Regions from separate parts of the Mesorhizobium sp. genome, predicted to be linked through region 3. Evidence: predicted binding sites of a transcription regulator. Region 3 holds the regulator's gene; each other region holds the start of a gene.
What was found. Region 3 encodes LexA, which represses DNA repair genes until DNA is damaged. Its sites were predicted from a motif close to TGTTCNNNNTGTGTTCNG; they were not measured.

Region 1: the regulator LexA is predicted to act here: its motif matches at 2,590-2,607, upstream of ACO07C_RS16150 (DNA recombination protein RmuC).
Region 2: the regulator LexA is predicted to act here: its motif matches at 2,851-2,868, upstream of ACO07C_RS08885 (sel1 repeat family protein).
Region 4: the regulator LexA is predicted to act here: its motif matches at 3,299-3,316, upstream of ACO07C_RS03905 (single-stranded DNA-binding protein).

What each region holds. Positions count from the first base shown of each region.
Region 1 covers NZ_OZ245860.1:3,413,361-3,418,206, reverse strand. Annotated here, with positions in the region: gene ACO07C_RS16160 (cation diffusion facilitator family transporter) at 1-782, shown strand, start outside; gene ACO07C_RS16155 (GFA family protein) at 853-1,257, shown strand; gene ACO07C_RS16150 (DNA recombination protein RmuC) at 1,283-2,557, opposite strand; gene def (peptide deformylase) at 2,661-3,191, shown strand; gene fmt (methionyl-tRNA formyltransferase) at 3,196-4,149, shown strand; gene ACO07C_RS16135 (GNAT family N-acetyltransferase) at 4,146-4,652, shown strand; gene truA (tRNA pseudouridine(38-40) synthase TruA) at 4,752-4,846, shown strand, end outside.
Region 2 covers NZ_OZ245860.1:1,802,467-1,807,312, reverse strand. Annotated here, with positions in the region: gene ACO07C_RS08905 (AMP nucleosidase) at 1-1,440, opposite strand, end outside; gene ACO07C_RS08900 (hypothetical protein) at 1,610-1,804, opposite strand; gene ACO07C_RS08895 (hypothetical protein) at 1,841-1,999, opposite strand; gene ACO07C_RS08890 (DUF2147 domain-containing protein) at 2,214-2,555, opposite strand; gene ACO07C_RS08885 (sel1 repeat family protein) at 3,003-3,269, shown strand; gene ACO07C_RS08880 (branched-chain amino acid ABC transporter substrate-binding protein) at 3,662-4,783, shown strand.
Region 3 covers NZ_OZ245860.1:994,850-999,695, forward strand. Annotated here, with positions in the region: gene ACO07C_RS04825 (ABC transporter substrate-binding protein) at 1-790, opposite strand, end outside; gene ACO07C_RS04830 (GntR family transcriptional regulator) at 944-1,717, shown strand; gene lexA (transcriptional repressor LexA) at 2,197-2,922, shown strand; gene ACO07C_RS04840 (ComEC/Rec2 family competence protein) at 2,916-4,846, opposite strand, start outside.
Region 4 covers NZ_OZ245860.1:811,534-816,379, reverse strand. Annotated here, with positions in the region: gene ACO07C_RS03925 (SulP family inorganic anion transporter) at 1-395, shown strand, start outside; gene ACO07C_RS03920 (ParB-like protein) at 392-1,027, shown strand; gene ACO07C_RS03915 (MarC family protein) at 1,456-2,085, shown strand; gene ACO07C_RS03910 (OsmC family protein) at 2,118-2,543, opposite strand; gene ACO07C_RS03905 (single-stranded DNA-binding protein) at 2,677-3,198, opposite strand; gene ACO07C_RS03900 (ArsR/SmtB family transcription factor) at 3,425-3,739, shown strand; gene ACO07C_RS03895 (SRPBCC family protein) at 3,736-4,230, shown strand; gene ACO07C_RS03890 (ATP-dependent Clp protease proteolytic subunit) at 4,255-4,846, shown strand, end outside.

The DNA.
Region 1 (4,846 bases), 2.4 Mb from region 3:
CCCGGCCGGCCGACCGGACGCATCCGCTCGGCCATGGCCGCGAACTTTACTTCTGGAGCTTCATCGTCGCGCTGCTGGTCTTTGCGCTCGGCGCTGGCGTGTCCCTGTACGAAGGCGTGGTGCACGTCATGGCGCCCGAGCCGATCGCCAACGCCAAGGTCAACTACATCGTCCTTGGCCTGTCGTTCCTGTTCGAGGGCAGTTCATGGCTGATCGCGTTGAAGGAGTTTCGAAAGGAGAAGGGCAGGCTTGGCTGGTTCAAGGCGGTGCGACTGAGCAAGGACCCCAGCGTCTACACCGTGCTGTTCGAGGACAGTGCGGCGCTTCTGGGCCTCGTCGTTGCCTTCGCCGGCATCTTGGGCGCGCAACTGCTGTCGATTCCCGAGCTCGACGGCGTCGCCTCGATCGGAATTGCATTTATCCTTGGCATGACCGCGATCTTCCTGGCGCGCGAAAGCAAGGGCCTGCTCATAGGCGAACCGGCCTCGCCCGAGGTGCAGAAACGCGTGCTGGCTATCGTCCAGGCGGATCCGGCGGTCCAGCAGGCCAATGGGGTGCTGACTGTTCACATGGGACCGGAAGAAATCGTCGCCGGCCTGAGCATCGAATTCGAGGATCACCTGACTGCGCCGGAGATAGAGGCCTGTGTCGAGCGCCTCGAAGCGCGGCTGAAGAAGGAGATGCCCGAGATCACCAGGCTGTTCGTCAAGCCGCAGACGACAGGCACCTGGGAGAAGCGGCGCAAGGTCATCGAAGCAGCTTCCGGCGAAGAACTGGCTTGAACAGCGCGGAAATTGCCTCGCGCGGTCAGCGGCCGCTATCATCGCCGGGACGACAGCAGGGAGAACAGACATGAAGATCGACGGCGGCTGCCATTGCGGCGCTATCACCTATGAAGCGGAGGTCGATCCGGACAAGACCTCGATCTGCCACTGCACGGACTGCCAGCAACTGACCGGAACCGCCTTTCGCGTAACTGTGCGGGTGTCGGAGGAGAACTACCGGATCACCAGGGGCACGCCGAAGATCTATGTCAAGGTAGGCGACAGCGGTGCCAGGCGCGCCCAGGCGTTTTGTGGCGAATGCGGCTCGCATCTCTATGCGACGTCGGTTGGCGATGGGCCGAAGGTCTATGGCATCAGGGTCGGAACGGCCCGGCAACGCGACCATCTGGTCCCAAGGCGACAGTTCTGGCACCGTTCGGCATTGCACTGGCTGCCGGAATTTGAAGGCGTGACGGTTGTGGACGAGCAGTAATAGGTGCCGGACTAGGCCCCGCGTTTCAGTCGTCGCCTTCGACAACCCTGAGCCTCAGCTGCCCAGTCTTGGAATCGGCTGCACGCGGGGCCGTTTCCACCTTGGCTGTGGGAGCACGTGAAATCTCGCCCGCGCCCGCGTCGCCCTCGGTTGGTTGCGCGCCGAACTCCAGCGCCTCGATCTTCTGGCCGCGCTTGGTTACCTTGGACGTCGAGACGAGGATGTCGTCGATATCCCTGGCGGATTGGCCGAAATGCACCTGCAGCTTGCGCACGCGCTCGTCAAGGCGCCCGACATCCTCCATCAGCCGGATGACTTCGTCCTGGATCAGATGCGCCTGCTCGCGCATGCGGGCGTCCTTCAGGATCGCCTGGATGACCTGGATCGACAGCATCAGCAGGGACGGCGAGACGATGACGATGCGGGCGCGGTGCGCCTTGTGGACGATCGCCTCGAAATTCTCGTGGATCTCGGCGAACACCGATTCCGACGGCACGAACATGAAGGCGGTATCCTGGGTCTCGCCCTGGATCAGATATTTCGCCGCGATATCGCGCACATGCACCTCGATGTCGCGACGAAACGCCTGGGCGGCGATCTTTTGCAATTCGGCGCCATCGGCGGCGCGGATGGCGTTCCAGGCTTCCAGCGGAAACTTTGCGTCGATGGCGAGGGAAGGCGCGCCGTTCGGCATTTTCACAAGGCAATCGGGCCGGCTGCCATTCGACAGCGTCGCCTGGAACTCATAGGCGCCATGCGGCAGTCCGTCGGCGACAATCGCCTCCATGCGCGACTGGCCAAAAGCGCCACGTGTCTGCTTGTTGGAGAGGATCGCCTGCAACTGCACGACCTGGCCGGCAAGTGACTGGATGTTGCCTTGTGCCGTATCGATGACGGCCAGCCGCTCCTGTAACTTTGCCAGGCTTTCATGTGTCGATTTGGTCTGCTCGGTCATGGTCTGGCCGATACGACCGGTCATGGCGTCGAGCCGCTGCCCGATCGATTGCGTGAGCTCCGCTTGCCGGGCCCCGAACACTTCGGCGATGGCGCCCATGCGGCCTTGCATTTCGGCCTGACTTTTCAGGATGCCGGCCATTCGGGCCTCGGCATCGCGGGCGTGGTCGGCCGCTTCCGCCGCCGCGATGGTCCGCGCCTGGGCCGACCGCCACAGGGCTATGACGAGCATCGCGAACAGGCCAAGAAACAGGACAATGCCGAAGACCAGCGCATGGCCAAGCGTGACCGTGGTGGCACCAAGCCGTACGACAGGCTCCGAAAGGATTGATGTCGGGTCATTCATGTGGATAGCATAGATGATTCGGTATGTCGGGACAGATCAAAACGTGAACGTTGGCCCGGCCCCCCGGTTGACGCTTTTCGCGGGAGGTCTTACGTGGAACGCCATGTCGATCAAGCCGCTCATCATCCTCCCCGATCCAGTCCTGCGCCAGCTTTCCAAGCCGGTGGAACGCGTCGACGACGCGTTGCGCAAGCTCGCCGATGACATGCTGGAGACCATGTACGACGCGCCCGGCATCGGACTGGCGGCGGTCCAGATCGGCGAGCCGCTGCGCATGCTGGTGATCGACCTTGCCAAGGAAGACGAGACGCCGGCGCCGCATGTCTTCATCAATCCGGAAGTCCTCGAAAGCGCCGACCAGCGCTCGGTCTACGAGGAAGGCTGCCTGTCGATCCCCGATTACTATGCCGAGGTCGAACGCCCGGCCGCCGTCCGGGTGAAATATCTCGATCGCGACGGCAAGCTCGCCGAGATCGAGGCCGAGGGCCTGATGGCGACCTGCCTGCAGCACGAGATCGACCATCTCAACGGCGTGCTCTTCATCGACCACATCTCGAAGCTCAAGCGCGACATGGTGGTGAAGAAATTCAAGAAGCTTGCCAGGGACAAGGTGCCGGGCAAGCTGGTGGGATAGGGGAATGCCCCTACGCGTCATCTTCATGGGCACGCCGGAATTTTCGGTGCCGACGTTGCGCGCGATCACTGAAGCCGGGCATGTGGTGCCAGCCGTCTACACGCAGCCGCCGCGCGCCGCCGGCCGTCGGGGTCTGGAACTGACGCCGTCGCCGATCCAGCGCGAGGCGGAGCGGCTGGGCATCGAGGTGCGCACGCCTGTGTCGCTCAAGGGCGAGGCAGAACAGGCCGCGTTCCGCGCCGTCGAGGCCGATGTCGCCATCGTCGTTGCCTATGGCCTGCTTCTGCCCAAACCCGTTCTCGGTGCTCCCAGGCTCGGTTGCCTGAACGGCCATGCCTCACTCCTGCCGCGCTGGCGGGGTGCGGCTCCCATCCAGCGCGCGATCATGGCCGGCGACAGCGAAACCGGCATGATGGTGATGCGGATGGAGGAAGGTCTGGACACCGGTCCTGTGGCAATGGTTGAAAAACTGGTCATCGGACCCGATATGACAGCCGGCGATCTGCACGATCGGCTTATGGAAACCGGCGCCGCGCTGATTGTGGAAGCGCTCGCGCGGCTGGAAAATGATGCCCTGACATTTACCACGCAGGCAATGTCGGGGGTGACCTATGCCAGAAAGATCGATAAATCCGAGACGCGCGTGGACTGGACACGGCCTGCCGCCGAAGTCCACAATCATATTCGCGGCCTGTCGCCCTTTCCCGGCGCCTGGTCTGAGACTGAAATTGGCGGCCGCATGGAGCGGCTGAAACTGCTTCGCTCGACGCTCTCCGAAGGCCTGCCACTTTCGGAAGATTTGGGCGAGTCGGGAGGAATTCTCGATGACCGGCTGACGGTCGCCTGCGGGGTAGGCGCGATCAGACTGGTCGAAGTTCAACGGGCGGGCGGAAAGCCCGCCGCCGCGCGGGAGTTTCTGCGCGGGGCCAAGATCGAAAAAGGAATGAAGTTCAAATGAGCATGATGTCGATACGCGCGGCGACGCCGCGGGACCGCGAGGCTATTCGCCTCGTCGAGGAGCATGCATTCGGCCAGCAGGCGGAGGCCGGGCTGGTCGATGCGCTGGTTACCGGCGGCGATGCCGTCGTCGAGCTGGTGGCGGAAGAAGACGGACAGGTGGTCGGCCATATCCTGTTTTCGCGGCTTTACGTGGGCGACGGCGCCAAGACCTTCGCGGCCGTGGCGCTGGCGCCCCTGGCCGTGGAGCCGTCGTTCCATGGCACGGGCATTGGTGGGGCGCTGATCCGCGAGGCGCATATTCGCCTCAAGGAGGCCGGCGAGACACTGGCCGTGGTGCTTGGCGACCCGACTTACTACGGCCGTTTCGGCTACAGCCATGAACGCGCGGAGAAATTCGAGAGCGAGTATCAGGGCGAAGCCTTGCAGGCGCTTGCCTGGGGTGAAGCGCCAGAGACCGGCAAGCTGGTCTACGCCTCCGCTTTCACCGCGCTCGCCGCCTAGAGCATGACGAAATCATGCGCAATTTGCTTGATTTAGAGCCGGACGATTTCAGGTCGATCAGCCCTGAAATCGTCCGGCTCTAGGCGAGCCCCATCGCCTATGCCGCGTTTTCGCCTCGACATCGAATATGACGGCAGCCTGTATGCCGGCTGGCAGCACCAGGCCGATCAGCCTTCGGTGCAGCAGGCCATCGA
Region 2 (4,846 bases), 810 kb from region 3:
AAAACTTCTGAGCTTGCGCGAATGCAGCCGCTCCATCGGCATTTCCGACAGCTTCTCCAACGCCCTGATTCCGATGGTCAGATGCTGCGCCACTTGCCGCTTGTAGAATTCCGTCGCCATGCCCGGCAGTTTGAGCTCACCGTGCAGCGGCTTGTCGGAAACGCAAAGCAACGTCCCGTAGGGCACCCGGAAGCGGAAGCCGTTCGCCGCGATCGTCGCCGATTCCATGTCGAGCGCGATGGCCCGCGACTGCGACAGGCGTTGCACGGGCCCACGCTGGTCGCGCAGTTCCCAGTTGCGGTTGTCGATGGTGGCGACGGTGCCGGTGCGCATGATGCGCTTGAGATCGTAGCCGGACAGGCCGGTTACTTCGGCGACGGCCTCCTGCAAAGCCACCTGGATCTCCGCCAATGGCGGGATCGGAACCCAGACAGGAAGATCGTCGTCGAGAACGTGGTCTTCGCGCACATAGGCATGCGCAAGAACATAATCGCCCAGCGCCTGGGTGTTGCGCAGTCCGGCACAGTGACCGAGCATCACCCAGGCATGTGGCCTGAGCACCGCGATATGGTCGGTGATCGTCTTGGCGTTCGAGGGGCCGACGCCGATATTGACCATGGTGATGCCGCCATGGTTCGGCTTCTTCAGATGATAGGCGGGCATCTGTGGCAGGCGCGGAACTGCCACGCCTGAACTGGGCGCACCTTCGCCGGCCCTGGTTACGACATTGCCTGGCTCGACGAATTCGGTATAGCCACCGCCGCCTTCCGCCATCAGAGCGCGGGCGCGCGCGACGAATTCATCGATGTAGAACTGGTAGTTGGTGAACAGCACGAAGTTCTGGAAATGCTGCGGTGTGGTCGCCGTATAGTGCGACAGGCGATGCAGTGAATAATCGATGCGCTGTGCGGTGAAGGGCGCCAGCGGCCTTGGCTCGCCGAACGACACTTCGAATGTACCATTGGCGATCTGGTCGTCGGTTCCGTCGAGATCCGGCACGTCGAACAGGTCGCGGATTGGCCGCTTGATGCGCTCGGCCGCAGCGCCGTCGACATGGGTGCCTTCGAGGAAGGCGAAATGCAGCGGAATGGGCGTGGTCGATTCTGAAACGGTGACCTCGACGCCATGATTGCGCATGATCAGGCGAAGCTGTTCGGCGAGGTAGCTTTCAAACAGTCCGGGTTGGGTGATGGTCGTCGCGAAATTCCCCGGCGTCGGCATATGGCCATAGGCTTGGCGGGAGTCGACCTGGGTGAACGAATTGGTGGTGACGCTTATCTCGGGATAGAAAGCCCGATAGCGCTTGCTGTTGTCGCCGCCAGCGGCCAGCGCTGCAAACGAGTCACGCAGGAACTTGGTGTTACGGTCATAAAGGAGCTGAAGTGCGGCAACCGCCTTTTCGGGGTCGCTGAAGCTTTGCCGGCCAAAAGGCTCCGGCATGACGACCGATTCGATGGCTTGGGGATAGATTCGCTTTTCCATGGCTCAATATAGAGACTTGGAATGACCGTTGGGAGGGGGGCGGTGGCCGAAGGCGCCAAAAGCGCGGCTTTTTCTTTTGGCGCAAGGCCTTGAGTGCGTCTGATGATTCAATCTTGAAGCGTCGCGCTCAACCGCGCTGCAGGCTGACCAGAAGTACGAAGCCCACCCCTGATTTCCTCATCGCCGGCGCATCGATCGTCGAGCCGACATCGGCGCGCATGGCGGGCACGGCAAGGACAGGTGCCGCGAGCACCAGCAGGATGAGTGCCGCCCGCGGCAGCAGCCGAAGGACCTTGAGTGCGTTGGCGGCGATGGGGTTCATGGCTTGATACTTCTTTCGAGGTCTTGGCGCGGCGCTTCAGCGGCGCAGGTGATCGGGGCAGGTGAAGCCGCAGGTGCCGGATCCGGTCTCTGCCCAATAGCGGGTTGGGCGGCCGGCCTCGGCGACAAGGATGGCGAAGAACAGTCCGAAAAGGCTCATCAGCAGGCAGACGATGGTGAAACGGCGGGCGAGCATTGTCTGGTGTCTCCTTCAACACGCAGGAGAATGCCCGAGCGCGACTGAACCGGCTCTGATGCCGGCGTTCATCTGCCATTCAAATTCATTGACAGTTTTAGCAATCGCCGCCTGCCTCTGCCGGCGGTTCGTCACGGCGAGGCTGTCACAGCGCCGGTGATACGAAAACGGGGCCTCCTCGGGCCCCGTTGGTAATCCATGAGAGAGCGAACGATCAGAGTTTGTGCCAGGTCTGGCTCTTGCAGATCAGCCCGCCCAGTACGCAGCCGCTCATCTTCAATGATGCCCCCGACAGGGTCGCCTTGCCGGAATAGGTCTTGTCGTTTGCCGGGTCGGTGATGCTGCCGGCATACTTGTTGTCCCCGGCCGGCTTGAGCGAACCTATGGTCTTGCCGGCGTATTTGCCCGTCTTGAGCGTGATGGAGAATTCACCGGAGCCCGAGATGGCTGCTGTGTCGCCAGCCTGTGTCTTCCAGTTGCCTTCGATCGGATCGGCCCATGCCGCGCCGGCCATGATCAATGTAGCCGCGAGGGCCAGGCTCGTTTTTCGAAACATGTTTGTCCTCCCTGTGGGTTTCCCGGAACGGTGCTCCCCGCCGGTCTGCCGCTTACGCAAACGTAAGCTAATCCAGCTCCTGGCAAAACAAAAGCGGTGCCGCTACGGCAACAGCCAGGATTTTCGGATGCCGAAATCGCCCGCGCCAGCCCGAAAATGAAACGATCGATATCGTGTCTTTGTCGGCCGTGGTTAGCAGAGTCTTGATCTCGGCCTCGGAAATTTTCGTCAAATTTGGTCGAAACCGCCGCGATTGCTGACTTTGTATCCTTAACGAATTTCGACGTTTACCTATTGTTTTAGCTTTGTTTTCTTCAAATTAAGCACGCCATTTAACGACGGATTCAAGCCTGCGAGGCATTCTCGAAAGCATCGGAAGAGCGGCACGGAAGACAACACGCAAGCAGCTCTCGGGAGCCTGACAGGGGCCAGAAACAGGGGATTGAAATGGCACGTTTTGAAATGCTTGAAGCCGGTTTTGGCGCCATGGGCGCGACTGCACAGGCCGACATTCTTTTCGAATTGGGCATGATGTATGCGACCGGCCGCGACTGCGAGACCGATGTCGTCGCCGCCCACAAATGGTTCAACATCGCCGCGATCAAGGGCTCCGTCCGCGCCGCCGAATTGCGCTCGGAACTGTCGGCCGCCATGTCGAAGGCCGACATCGCCAAGGCGCTGCGCGAGGCTCGTGAATGGATGACCATGCACTGAGATCCGCCGGATCGTTGATATAGACCGCAGACAGGGAAGCTCCGGATCAAGGCCGCACAGATGGCCGGAACCGGCGGAATACAAAGGCCGCGCAAGACGGCCTAGCACATCAAGAACAAGAACGCGGCAGGCAAGGGCTGAGCTGCGCGGTTGCAGGGAAGGCGAGCGGGATTTAGGCGCGGGGGCGCTTGGGGATAGCTCGACGGGCGAAAAAAGCCGCGACCGGCCGGAACAAGGCCAGCGCGGCTTTTTTGCGTGGATGACGCTGTGCAGGCCCAATCGAGTGCCACCAATGCGCCTAGACAGGCCATGCGAAGGATGAAATTGTCCCGCCTCTCTGAAAGAAGCGCGGCCGGGGCGGCCGCGCGTGAAGTGGAGGAGTTGTTTCAACCATGAGAAAAACAAGTATTTTGAGCGCGGCCGTTTTTGGCCTCCTGATGAGCGCGCCAGTTGCCTTGGCGGACGACATCACCTTTGCGGTGGTCGGACCGATGACAGGACAACTCGCCACCATCGGCGACCAGTTCAAGCAGGGCGCACAGGCTGCCGCCGACGCCATCAATGCCGCGGGCGGCGTCAATGGCTCGATGATCAAGCTCGACATCGAAGACGACCAGTGCGATCCCAAGCAGGCTGTTTCAGTGGCCAACCGGATCGTCGCCAACGGCGTCAAGTTCATTGATGGCCACGCTTGCTCGGGCTCGAGCATTCCGGCGTCCGCCGTCTATGCCGAAGCTGGCGCCCTTATGATGAGCCCGGCCTCGTCCAACCCGGTGCTGACCGACGCTGCAGCGAAAGCAGGCTGGCCGACGATCATGCGCCTCTATACGCGAGACGATGCGCAGGGAGCTTTCATCGGCCCGTGGATCGCCAAGAAATACGCGGGCAAGAACGTCGTCATCCTGCACGACAAGAGCGCCTATGGTCAGGGCGTGGCGGATGCCGTCAAGGCGACGATGAACACCGGCGGCCTCAAGGAAGTGTACTATGACGCCATCAATCCCGGCGAGAAGGACTATTCGGCGCTCGTCACCAAGCTGAAGGATCTCAAGGCCGATGTCGTCTATTTTGGCGGCTACCATCCTGAAGCTGGCCTGATCCTGCGTCAGTCGGCCGAGCAGAACCTCAAGTTCCAGCTGATCATGCCCGACTCCATCGCTTCACCGGAATTCTGGCAGGTTGCCGGCCCGGCCGGCGAGGGCACCATGTTCGTGTTCCCGTCCGATCCTCAGGCAAAGCCGGAGGCAAAGGCTGCCGTCGAGAAGATCAAGGCCGGCGGCTTCGTTCCAGAAGGCTTCACGCTGTTCTCCTACGCCACGATCCAGGCTTTCGCCGAAGGCATCAAGCGCGCAGGCAGCGACGATCCGGCCAAGGTCGCCGAGGCGCTGAAGAACGGCACGCCGATCAGCACCGTTGTGGGCGATGTTACCTTCGACGAGAAGGGCGACCTCAAGAACGCCAGCTACGACATCAACCAGTGGCATGACGGCAAGTATGCGCCAATCGCGCAGTGATCGCTCCGGCGATCAAGTGAGTTGAAGAGATGGCCGGGCTTGTCCCGGCCATTTTCATTTCCG
Region 3 (4,846 bases):
CGAAGCTGGCCGGCACGACGCCGCCGCGCACGGCATTGTCGTCCGCGTTGACCACGGGGATACCAGCCTGGCGCGCCGCCGCCGAGACAGCCGCGATCGCCGGCTGGATGAGGTTCGAGGTGGGCCCGTAGATCACGTCGGCCTTGCCCGCCAGCGAGGCGATGCGCTGCTGGATATCGTTGACGTTGTCGATGCCGACCTCGACGACTTCGAACCCGGCAGCGGGTGCCGCCGCCTTGATCTTTTCAAGCAGCGCGACGTCGTTCGCCTCGCCCGGATTGTAAGGCACGCCGAAACGCTTGGCATTCGGAAGCAGCTTCTTGGTGAAAGCCATGACCGCGGCGACATCCTGGAGGTCGGTCGCGCCGGTCATGCCTTCGTCGCCCGAATCCCAGGACGGAACGAGCTTGGCCGCGACCGGATCGGTCACCGCCGCGAAGACGATCGGAATGCCCGAACCTGCAAGCGCCTTCTTGGCGATCTGCGAGACCGGCGTGGTGATGGTATACATGAGCTTCGGCTGATCCGCCTGCAGCTTGGCAATCATCTGCGGAACCAGAGAGGCATCGAAATTGGTGTGGCTTTCGGTGTAGACGACATCCTTGCCCTCGACGAAACCGTCCGCGGCAAGCGCCTTCTTGAAACCGGCAATGGCTGCGTTCAGCTGCGGATGCTCGCCGAAATTGGCAATGCCGATCTTGATCGGATCGGCGACAGCAGCGCCGAGGCTGACTGCGAGCGCGCCGGCCGTGATCAATCCCGACAGCCAAGCGGATTTCGACTTCAACATCATTTCCTCCCAGATTTGATTAGCGCCGCTTAAAGGACGGCAACCGCGGCGATCATGGTCAGTCGCTCCAGCCATGTCAAACATTATATATAATTCTTGCCATGCATTCGCATCATATATAATTTCTAGAACTCAGATAGCGGACGGATCGCGATGCAGGACCAGAAGAACTCCACGAAAACGGAGGCGGCCTATCAACTGCTGCGGCGAGACATACTCACCACCCGCCTTATGCCTGGCGCACCGCTCAAGCTGAGCGCGCTGCGCGGCATCTATGGTGTCGGCTGGACGCCACTGCGCGAAGCGCTGTCCCGCCTGGAGGCCGAACGCCTGGTCACAGCCATCAGCAATCGCGGCTTTGCCGTCGCTCCCGTGTCTCGGGCCGAGCTTGAGGACCTGGCACGCGCAAGAATGGTTGTTGAGATTCCCCTGTTCCTGGAATCGATCGAGAAAGGCGGCAGCATGTGGGAAGACGCCGTGGTTACCGCACATTACCGGCTATCGCGCTGCAAGACCGCCGTCGACGATCCCTCGGACGCGGCGGTCGACATATGGGACGAGAACCATGAGGCCTTCCACGCGGCACTTCTCAGCGCCGCTACATCGAGTTGGCTGTTGCGGTTCCGCTCGACCATCGCGGATCAACTACGCCGGCATCATCGCTTTCTCGGACTGGCGCCGACATTGCGGGCCGCCGCCGGCCTCAAGGATGGCTACGAAAAGGCCATGGACGCGCTGCGCGAAGCGATTGCGATCGAACACCACACTGCAATCATGGAGGCGGCGCTTGATCGCGACGTCGAGCGGGCAAAGGCGCTGATGACCGCCCATATCGGCTACACGCTGCATGTCTATGTCCACAGCGAGGACAGCGCGGCGAACAAATACACAGCGCGCGCCGGCAGCTCGAAAGCGGTCGGTGGATGATATCAACACCGCCGCATAGTCCAACGCCAGACCGGATCGCTTCCGCCCCGGGACCGGCTGGCCAGCCGGTTGCTCCCAGGCACAAGCGAGAGAAATCCCGCCAGCTTGACGCGAACACGCCGCCGTCAACCATCAGGTTGGCGTTTTGGTTTCGTTTCGTTCACGGATAGGCAAGACAAAGTCCCGCATCCATCCGGATTGCGCACGGTTTAACATGCAAGACAGCCAAGCTTGCCAAACCTTCGCAATCGTCTGGGAAGATGAAAAAATGTTATGGATTCAATCCGGTAACTTCGGATCTTGAACTACGCGTACGTAGCCGCGCCTGCATGGGCGAGAAGCATATGGTTTCCGCAGTCTGAACATATTCACTAAACTTTAAACGGTTGCGGAACACAAATGGAACAGATAGTGTTTGTTCTGGGTTTGTTTTTCTGATTCCGGTTTCAGATCCATCTTCGAAACCCCTGGGGGCCGCCATGCTGACGCGCAAGCAACATGAACTGCTGATGTTCATCCATGAAAGGCTGAAGGAAAGCGGCATTCCACCCTCGTTCGACGAAATGAAGGAGGCGCTCGACCTCGCTTCCAAGTCCGGAATTCATAGGCTGATCACGGCCCTTGAGGAGCGTGGCTTCATTCGCCGCCTGCCCAACAGGGCGCGCGCGCTGGAAGTGCTGCGTCTTCCCGATTCCATCGCACCTGGCCTCAACGCTGCCCGCAAGTTTTCGCCGAGCGTCATCCAGGGCAGCTTGGGTCGGCAGATCAAGCCGGCTGCCCCCTCGCGCCAACCCGCTGCCGGCAATGACGACGACGCCGTCTCGGCGATTTCCATCCCGGTGATGGGCCGCATTGCCGCGGGTGTGCCGATCGATGCCATCCAGCACCAGACCCATTCCATCTCGGTGCCGCCGGACATGATCACGGGCGGCGATCACTATGCGCTCGAGGTCAAGGGCGACTCGATGATCGAGGCCGGGATCTTCGACGGCGACACGGTCATCATCCGAAACGCCGACACCGCCAGCCCCGGCGAGATCGTCGTGGCGTTGGTCGATGAGGAAGAAGCGACGCTGAAGCGTTTTCGCCGCAAGGGTGCCTCCATCGCTCTCGAGGCCGCCAATCCGGCTTACGAAACGCGCATCTTCGGACCAGACCGCGTAAAGGTGCAAGGTAAGCTTGTCGGGCTGATCCGCCGTTATTGAGCCGGCACGGCAACGGGTTTGTCGGGCTTGACGTAGGGCGGTAGCCCCCTTGCCTCGCGTGAGAATTTTCTTTGCTGGTGCCAAGGCCGGTACGGTCTGTCGATCGCGAAGCTTATTGTCGGTCGTGAAACGGCTGATTGGGGGTCGAAGAAGACAGCGGCGCTTCCAGTGCGAGCGAGCTGTCGTTTGGTGACGACGAGAACGATGGGATTGTGGCATGGGTCGTAGGCCCTCGCGTCGTTGACGACGATCAGATCGGCAAAACGGCAGGCTTTCCACGCTTTCTTGCGATCCTCGGCATACGCAACGATCGCGCCGGATGGGTGTCGGGCAACGCACAGGTCGTCACCGCAATAGAAAGGCGCTCCCGGTGGCAGTTCGGCGGCATCGGCGATGTCGAATTGTTGATCGCTTGAGCCGAGGGTCTCCGGCTTGATAATGGTCTCGGACTTCAGCGCACGTTTCCAATTGTCGACCGTGAATTCATTGGGGCGTGCCCGGCTGACGGCGAGTTCGCCGCCGCCGATCGGCAACGCCACTAGGCGTGCATCTTCCGAAATCAACACATCCGGTGCGGGCGTATCGGAAATCGTCAGCAGGCCAGCAAGCGCGAACGGCAGCGACACCAGCCGCAGCCAGGTTGTCGCCATGGTTGCGATGACAAGGGCGATCGTAACAAGCAGGACCGACTGTAGCGAAATCAGCCCGACGGCGTCGATCGGCGAACGCTCGGAGAACCACGCCGACAGCGCGATCATGGCCGTTAGTCCCTTGCCCATGACATAGAGAAACGGCCCATCGGCGCCGAACGGCATTGCCAGCGCGCTGAAGACGGCAAAGGGCATGACGATCGCCGATACAATCGGCATGATGGCCAGATTGGCGAACAGGCTCAGTGGTGACACGCGCTGGAAATGCCAGATCGCGAAGAGTGCCGTTGCGCTGCCGGCGATGATGGACGTCATGGCAAGGCCGCCGGTAGCCAGCAGCAGTTTTCGCGTGAGGAAGACGGGCAGTGACCGTCGCGGCGGCGGCGTGCTGGCCTTGCGCGAGCGGTAGTCGGACCAGCCGGCATACGCACCGACCAGGGCGGCGGTCGCGGCAAAGGACATCTGGAAGCTTGGGCCGACCACCTCATGCGGCGAGATGGCGATAACGGCAATAGCGGAGATCGCCAGATTGCGTATGGTCAGTGCCGCCCGATCGAACAGCACGGCGACAAGCATGACCGAAAGCATGATGAAGCTTCGCTCGGCCGCAACCACGACGCCGGAAATCACAAGATAGGCGGCAATCGAGACAAGCGCGGCCGCCGCGGCATATTTCTTCACCGGGCGACGCGAGGAGAAATCCGGAAACAGCGCGAATGAGCCACGCAGCAGCAGCATGATCGTACCGGCGACCAGCGCCATGTGCAGTCCCGAAATAGAGATGACGTGATAGATCCCGGTACGCCGCATCGTCTCGTTGATCTCTTCGGGAATCCCGGCGCGAACACCGACGATAAGCGCCGCCGCGATCTCGCCTTCCGCCCCGCCGATGCTGGCACGGATATGGTCGGCGATGGTTTCGCGCGCATTTTCGATCGATGACGAAACACGGGCCTCGAGCGGCATGCCGTCGGAAGGAACAACGGTCGGATTGCTAAGGAAGAAGCCGCTGGCGCCAATGCCGGCGAAATAGCTGTCAAAGGAAAAATCATAACTGTCCGGCCGTACCGGACCAGTGGGTGGCAACAGCCGCACATAGCCGGCGATCTGGGAACCGGCGGTCATGTCGGGGGGTATTTTTCGCGCCGACAGGCGGACCCGTTCGGGCGCATAGCGCAGCGTTGGCCTTGCCGTCGAGAGGACATCAATCGTCAGGCGGACACGGCCATTCGGCATCAGATCCAGCGAGACGATGCGGCCGGTCAGCCGCGTCG
Region 4 (4,846 bases), 180 kb from region 3:
CCGCCGCCAATATTGGCGACCAACTGCCTGGTGTCCTGGTCGCCGCATTTCAGGCGCCACTGTCCTTTGTCAATGCTGACCGCTTCAAACTAGGCGTGCGCGGCATGATCGACGCAAGGCGCGGTAGCCTGAAACTGGTCGTTCTGGAGGCCAGCAACGTCGTCGAAATCGACTATACCGCCGCGCAGGCACTGATCGAAACGATTGCCTACTGCCAAAGCGAAGGCGTGACCTTTGCCATCGCCCGGATGGAATCGCTGCGGGCCCAGGCTGCGCTGGCGCGGTTCGGCATCACCGACCTGATCGGCCCGCAGCACGTCTTTCACAGCGTTGATGACGCCGTCCGCACATTGCATTCCAGCCAATCGCCGGAAAAACAGGGAAGCCCGACATGACACCCTCCAGCACCGCAATCCAGAGGGAACCCCTGCTGAAACCCGTTCCGGTGAAAGAACTGCGACCGACGCAGATCACCGTGGGCATGCGCGAAGTGGCGCTGAAGCGGCAGATGATCCGGGCGCAGAGCGTCAGGAAGACCAGCACGTTCCTTGGCTCCCATATGGTGCCGGCAGTGATCGGGCCTAAGGGACGCCATTATGTCACCGACCATCACCATCTGGCCCGCGCCCTGCTTGAGGAGGGCGTCAGGGATGTGCTTGTGACGGTGATCAGTGATCTGTCGGCGCTCGACAAGGACGCCTTCCTTTTCGTGCTCGACAATCGCGGCTGGATGCACCCGTTCGATGAAAACGGACAGCGCCGCGACTACGCCGCCATTCCCAAGACCATCGCCGAGCTTGTCGATGATCCCTACCGAAGCATGGCTGGCGAATTACGCCGCCTCGGTGGCTACGCCAAGGACACGACACCGTTCGCCGAGTTCATCTGGGCCGATTTCCTGCGCCGGCGCATCACCAAGGACGAAGTGGCGAAAAACTTCGACAAGGCCATGAAGGGAGCTTTGACCCTGGCCAAGGGCAAGGACGCGGATTATCTGCCCGGCTGGTGCGGCCCGACATCGGATTGAGCTTCGTGCGAAACGACCACGGGCACCGTCTTCAACGCCATGACCGACGGTGGCCTCGATAGCCAGCTGATGTCTCCCCGTCAGTTGTCGGAAGCGGCGGTTGAAGATCGGCAGCCCGGTCAAGCCAGCATGCGGAGAGATCGACGAGGTCGCATCGTCCGAGGCACGCAAGCGAATGGCTGCCTTGTCCGGGCGTGTCCACAGCGGCAGTTGATAGGGCGTCATCCCCACGACCTGCCGGAATGTGCGCGGGGAATGGTAGCGGCTGGTCACGGCCTCACCCGCGCGTTCGGCAAGCGAGATCGGCCGGTCGCTATCAGTTCGGCGCCTATGAATTTCCGCCACGCTCACAGTTTCCCCTGAACCAGCTTTGCTCTACCAATAGGCTGGTTCGGGCCAGTTCTGGCGCGGCCCGGTGGGGAGATCAGATGCCGAGCTTCGACAGCCTGTTCAATGCCTTTGTCACCATTCTCGTGACCATCGATCCGCCCGGCCTGGCGCCTCTGTTCCTTGCCGTGACGCGCGGCATGAACCGCGAGGAGCGCCGGCAGGTTTCCGTCCGGGCCTCGATCATCGGCTTCCTGGTGATGGCGCTGTTCGCGGTCGCCGGTGCGTCGATCCTGTCGGTGTTCGGGATCACGCTGCCTGCCTTCCGCGTCGCCGGCGGCTTCCTGCTGTTCTTCATCGCCTTCGAAATGGTGTTCGAGCGCCGGCAGGACCGCAAGGAGAAGATCGGCGACGTCGCCATCACCAAGGATATGATCCACAACATCGCCGCCTTCCCTCTGGCGATCCCGCTGATCGCCGGCCCCGGCGCGATCTCGGCCACGGTCTTGTTGTCGGGCTCATTCCAGGGCTTCGCCGCCCAGGCGGCGCTGGTCGGCATCATCTTTGTATGCTTGGTCATCACCTATCTAGTGTTCGTGCTGTCGGAACGCATCGACCGCATCCTCGGACAGACCGGCCGCTCGATCCTGACGCGGCTGCTCGGCGTCATCTTGGCGGCTCTGGCCGTGCAGTTCGTCGCCGATGGGATCAAGGCGCTGATGGCAGGCTAGCGCACTGTCTTGTGGGCGAAGCTGCTGCCCAGCTACTTGGCCGTCGTGTCGATCACTTCGAAATCGTGGGTGAGCGTGGCGGTCTTCGCCATCATCGCCGAGGCCGAGCAATATTTCTCGATCGACAGGTCGATCGCCCGTTTCACCTTGTCGTGCGAAAGCGCCCGGCCCTTGACGACGAAATGCATGTGGATACGGGTGAACACCCTGGGCTCGGTCTCCGCCCGGCCGGCGTCGAGTTCGACGACGCAGTCCTCGACCGCCTCGCGGCCCTTTTCGAGGATATGAACGACGTCATAGGCCGAACAGCCGCCCGTGCCGATCAGCAGCAATTCCATCGGGCTCGGTCCCGGCGTCTTGCCGTCCGGTCCGACCGCCGTGCCAAGAACCAACTTGTGGCCGCTGCCGGACTCGCCGACAAAGGTACGCTCCTCGACCCATTTTACCCGTGCCTTCACCGAACTCGCCCTTCCCTCAATTTCCTTGATCGCTCAGACGCCGGTCATCAATGCAAAACCCCGAAAGTCCATAGGACTCTCGGGGCACCATGCTTAACCAAAGTTGCACTCGCCGTTCAGGATCGCATTGCGATCAGAACGGGATTTCGTCGTCCAGCTCGCGCGACGAACCGCCACCGCCGCCACCCCTGGGGGCGCCGCCGCCACGGTTGAAGCCCTCATTCGGGCTGGACTGGCCGAAGTCGGAACCACGGCTGCTGCCGCCACCGGAATACCCGCCGACCTGGCCGCCCTCGCCTTGTCCGCGCGCGTCGAGCATCTGCAGCTCGCCACGGAATTTCTGCAGCACGACTTCCGTCGTGTACTTGTCGGCACCGGTCTGGTCCTGCCATTTGCGTGTCTGCAACTGGCCCTCGACATACACCTTCATGCCCTTCTTCAAGTACTGCTCGGCCACCTTGGCGAGTTGGTCGTTGAAGATGACGACGTTGTGCCACTCGGTCTTTTCCTTGCGCTCGCCGGAATTCTTGTCGCGCCAGCTTTCGGACGTCGCAATGCGGATGTTGACCACCGGTTCGCCCGAGTTCAGGCGCCGGATCTCGGGGTCCGCGCCGAGATTGCCCACCAGAATGACCTTGTTGACGCTACCCGCCATGATACTTCTCCGCGCTCATCCGAAACACATTTTTGTTGGCGTACCTTACAGGCTGCGGACAATCCTCGCCTGCCGTGGCTGCCTTTTCCCACAAGGTTTTTGTTCTCTTTTCGTTCCTATATGCATAGCCGCTTATTGTCAAGGAATGGCGGCAGTGCCTGGCAAACTCATATGGGTTCGAAAAGAGCGCTTGCCAAATCGATAAGTATACACTTATGCTTTCATCATGATCGAAGCTGAGATTTTCCGGGCCCTGGCGGACCCCACACGCCGTGCCGTATTCGAGCGTCTCGCCACAAACGAGATGAGCGTGTCCGAGCTGCGCAACGGGCTGACGGTGTCGCAGCCGGCCGTGTCCCAGCATCTGGCTGTGCTAAGAGGCGCCGGCCTCGTGATCGAGCGGCGAGCCGGCCGCAACGCCTATTACCGCGCCGACCCGCGGGGGCTCGCTCCCCTGCTCTCCTGGATCGATCGCTACCGCGCCTTCTGGCCGGAGCGGATCGAAAAGCTGAAGACGGTTTTAAAGGACATGGATCAATGAGGGACACGAAATCAATGATCGCCGAAAGCCAGGACAAGAACGCCCAGGATGCGATCGAGTTCGAGTACGACCTTCCCGAGCCGCCGGAAAAGGTGTGGCGGGCGCTGACCGTGCCAGAACTGCTCGCAGCCTGGATGATGCCGAACGACATCAGGCCCCAGGCCGGCAGCCGGTTTTCCTTCGCCGGGCCAGAGGCAACGATAGAATGCGAAATCCTCGACGCCGAGCCCGGGCGGCTGTTGCGTTATTCCTGGCGGGAGCGGCACCGCGATGCCACGCGCCAGGACGCACTCGACAGCACCGTTACGTTCACACTCGCGCGCACCGTTACCGGCGGGACGCATCTGCGCATTGTCCATGACGGGTTTGGCCGCAAGGCGATGCCGGCTGTTGCCATGGCCGGCGCCAACTGCCGGCTTTCGCTGGGGTTGGGCAATTCCAGGAAGCCTATCGCCGCGAACACCCATCCGCCGATGCTGCGCGCGGCTTGAACAAGGACAATGGAGATGAAGGCCATGAGTGGTGTCGCCAGTCTGGTGCCGATGGTGATCGAGCAGTCGAGCCGCGGCGAACGCGCCTTCGACATTTTCTCGAGGCTTCTGCGCGAGCGCATCATCTTCATCAACGGAGAGGTCAACGACGACATGTCGGCGCTGGTCTGCGCCCAGCTGCTTTCACTCGAATCGGACAATCCCGACAAGGAGATATCGCTCTACATCAACTCGCCTGGCGGCGTGGTGACCAGCGGCTTCGCCATCTACGACACGATGCAATACATCAGCTGCCCGGTGTCGACGGTGTGCATGGGATTTGCCGCGTCGATGGGTTCATTCCTGCTCATGGCCGGTACACCAGGGCGCCGCATCTCACTGCCCAACGCCACCATCCTGCTGCACCAGCCGTTGGGCGGCTTCCAGGGCCAGGCCTCCGACATCCAGCGTCATGCCGAGCGCATTGGGCGGACAAAGCGCCACATGACCGAGCTCTACGCCCGGCATTGCGGGCGCACCTATGAAGAGGTCGAACGCACGCTGGACCGCGACCATTTCATGACCGCTCGCGAGGCCAGGGAATGGGGTATCGTCGACCATGTTTTTGACACGCGCA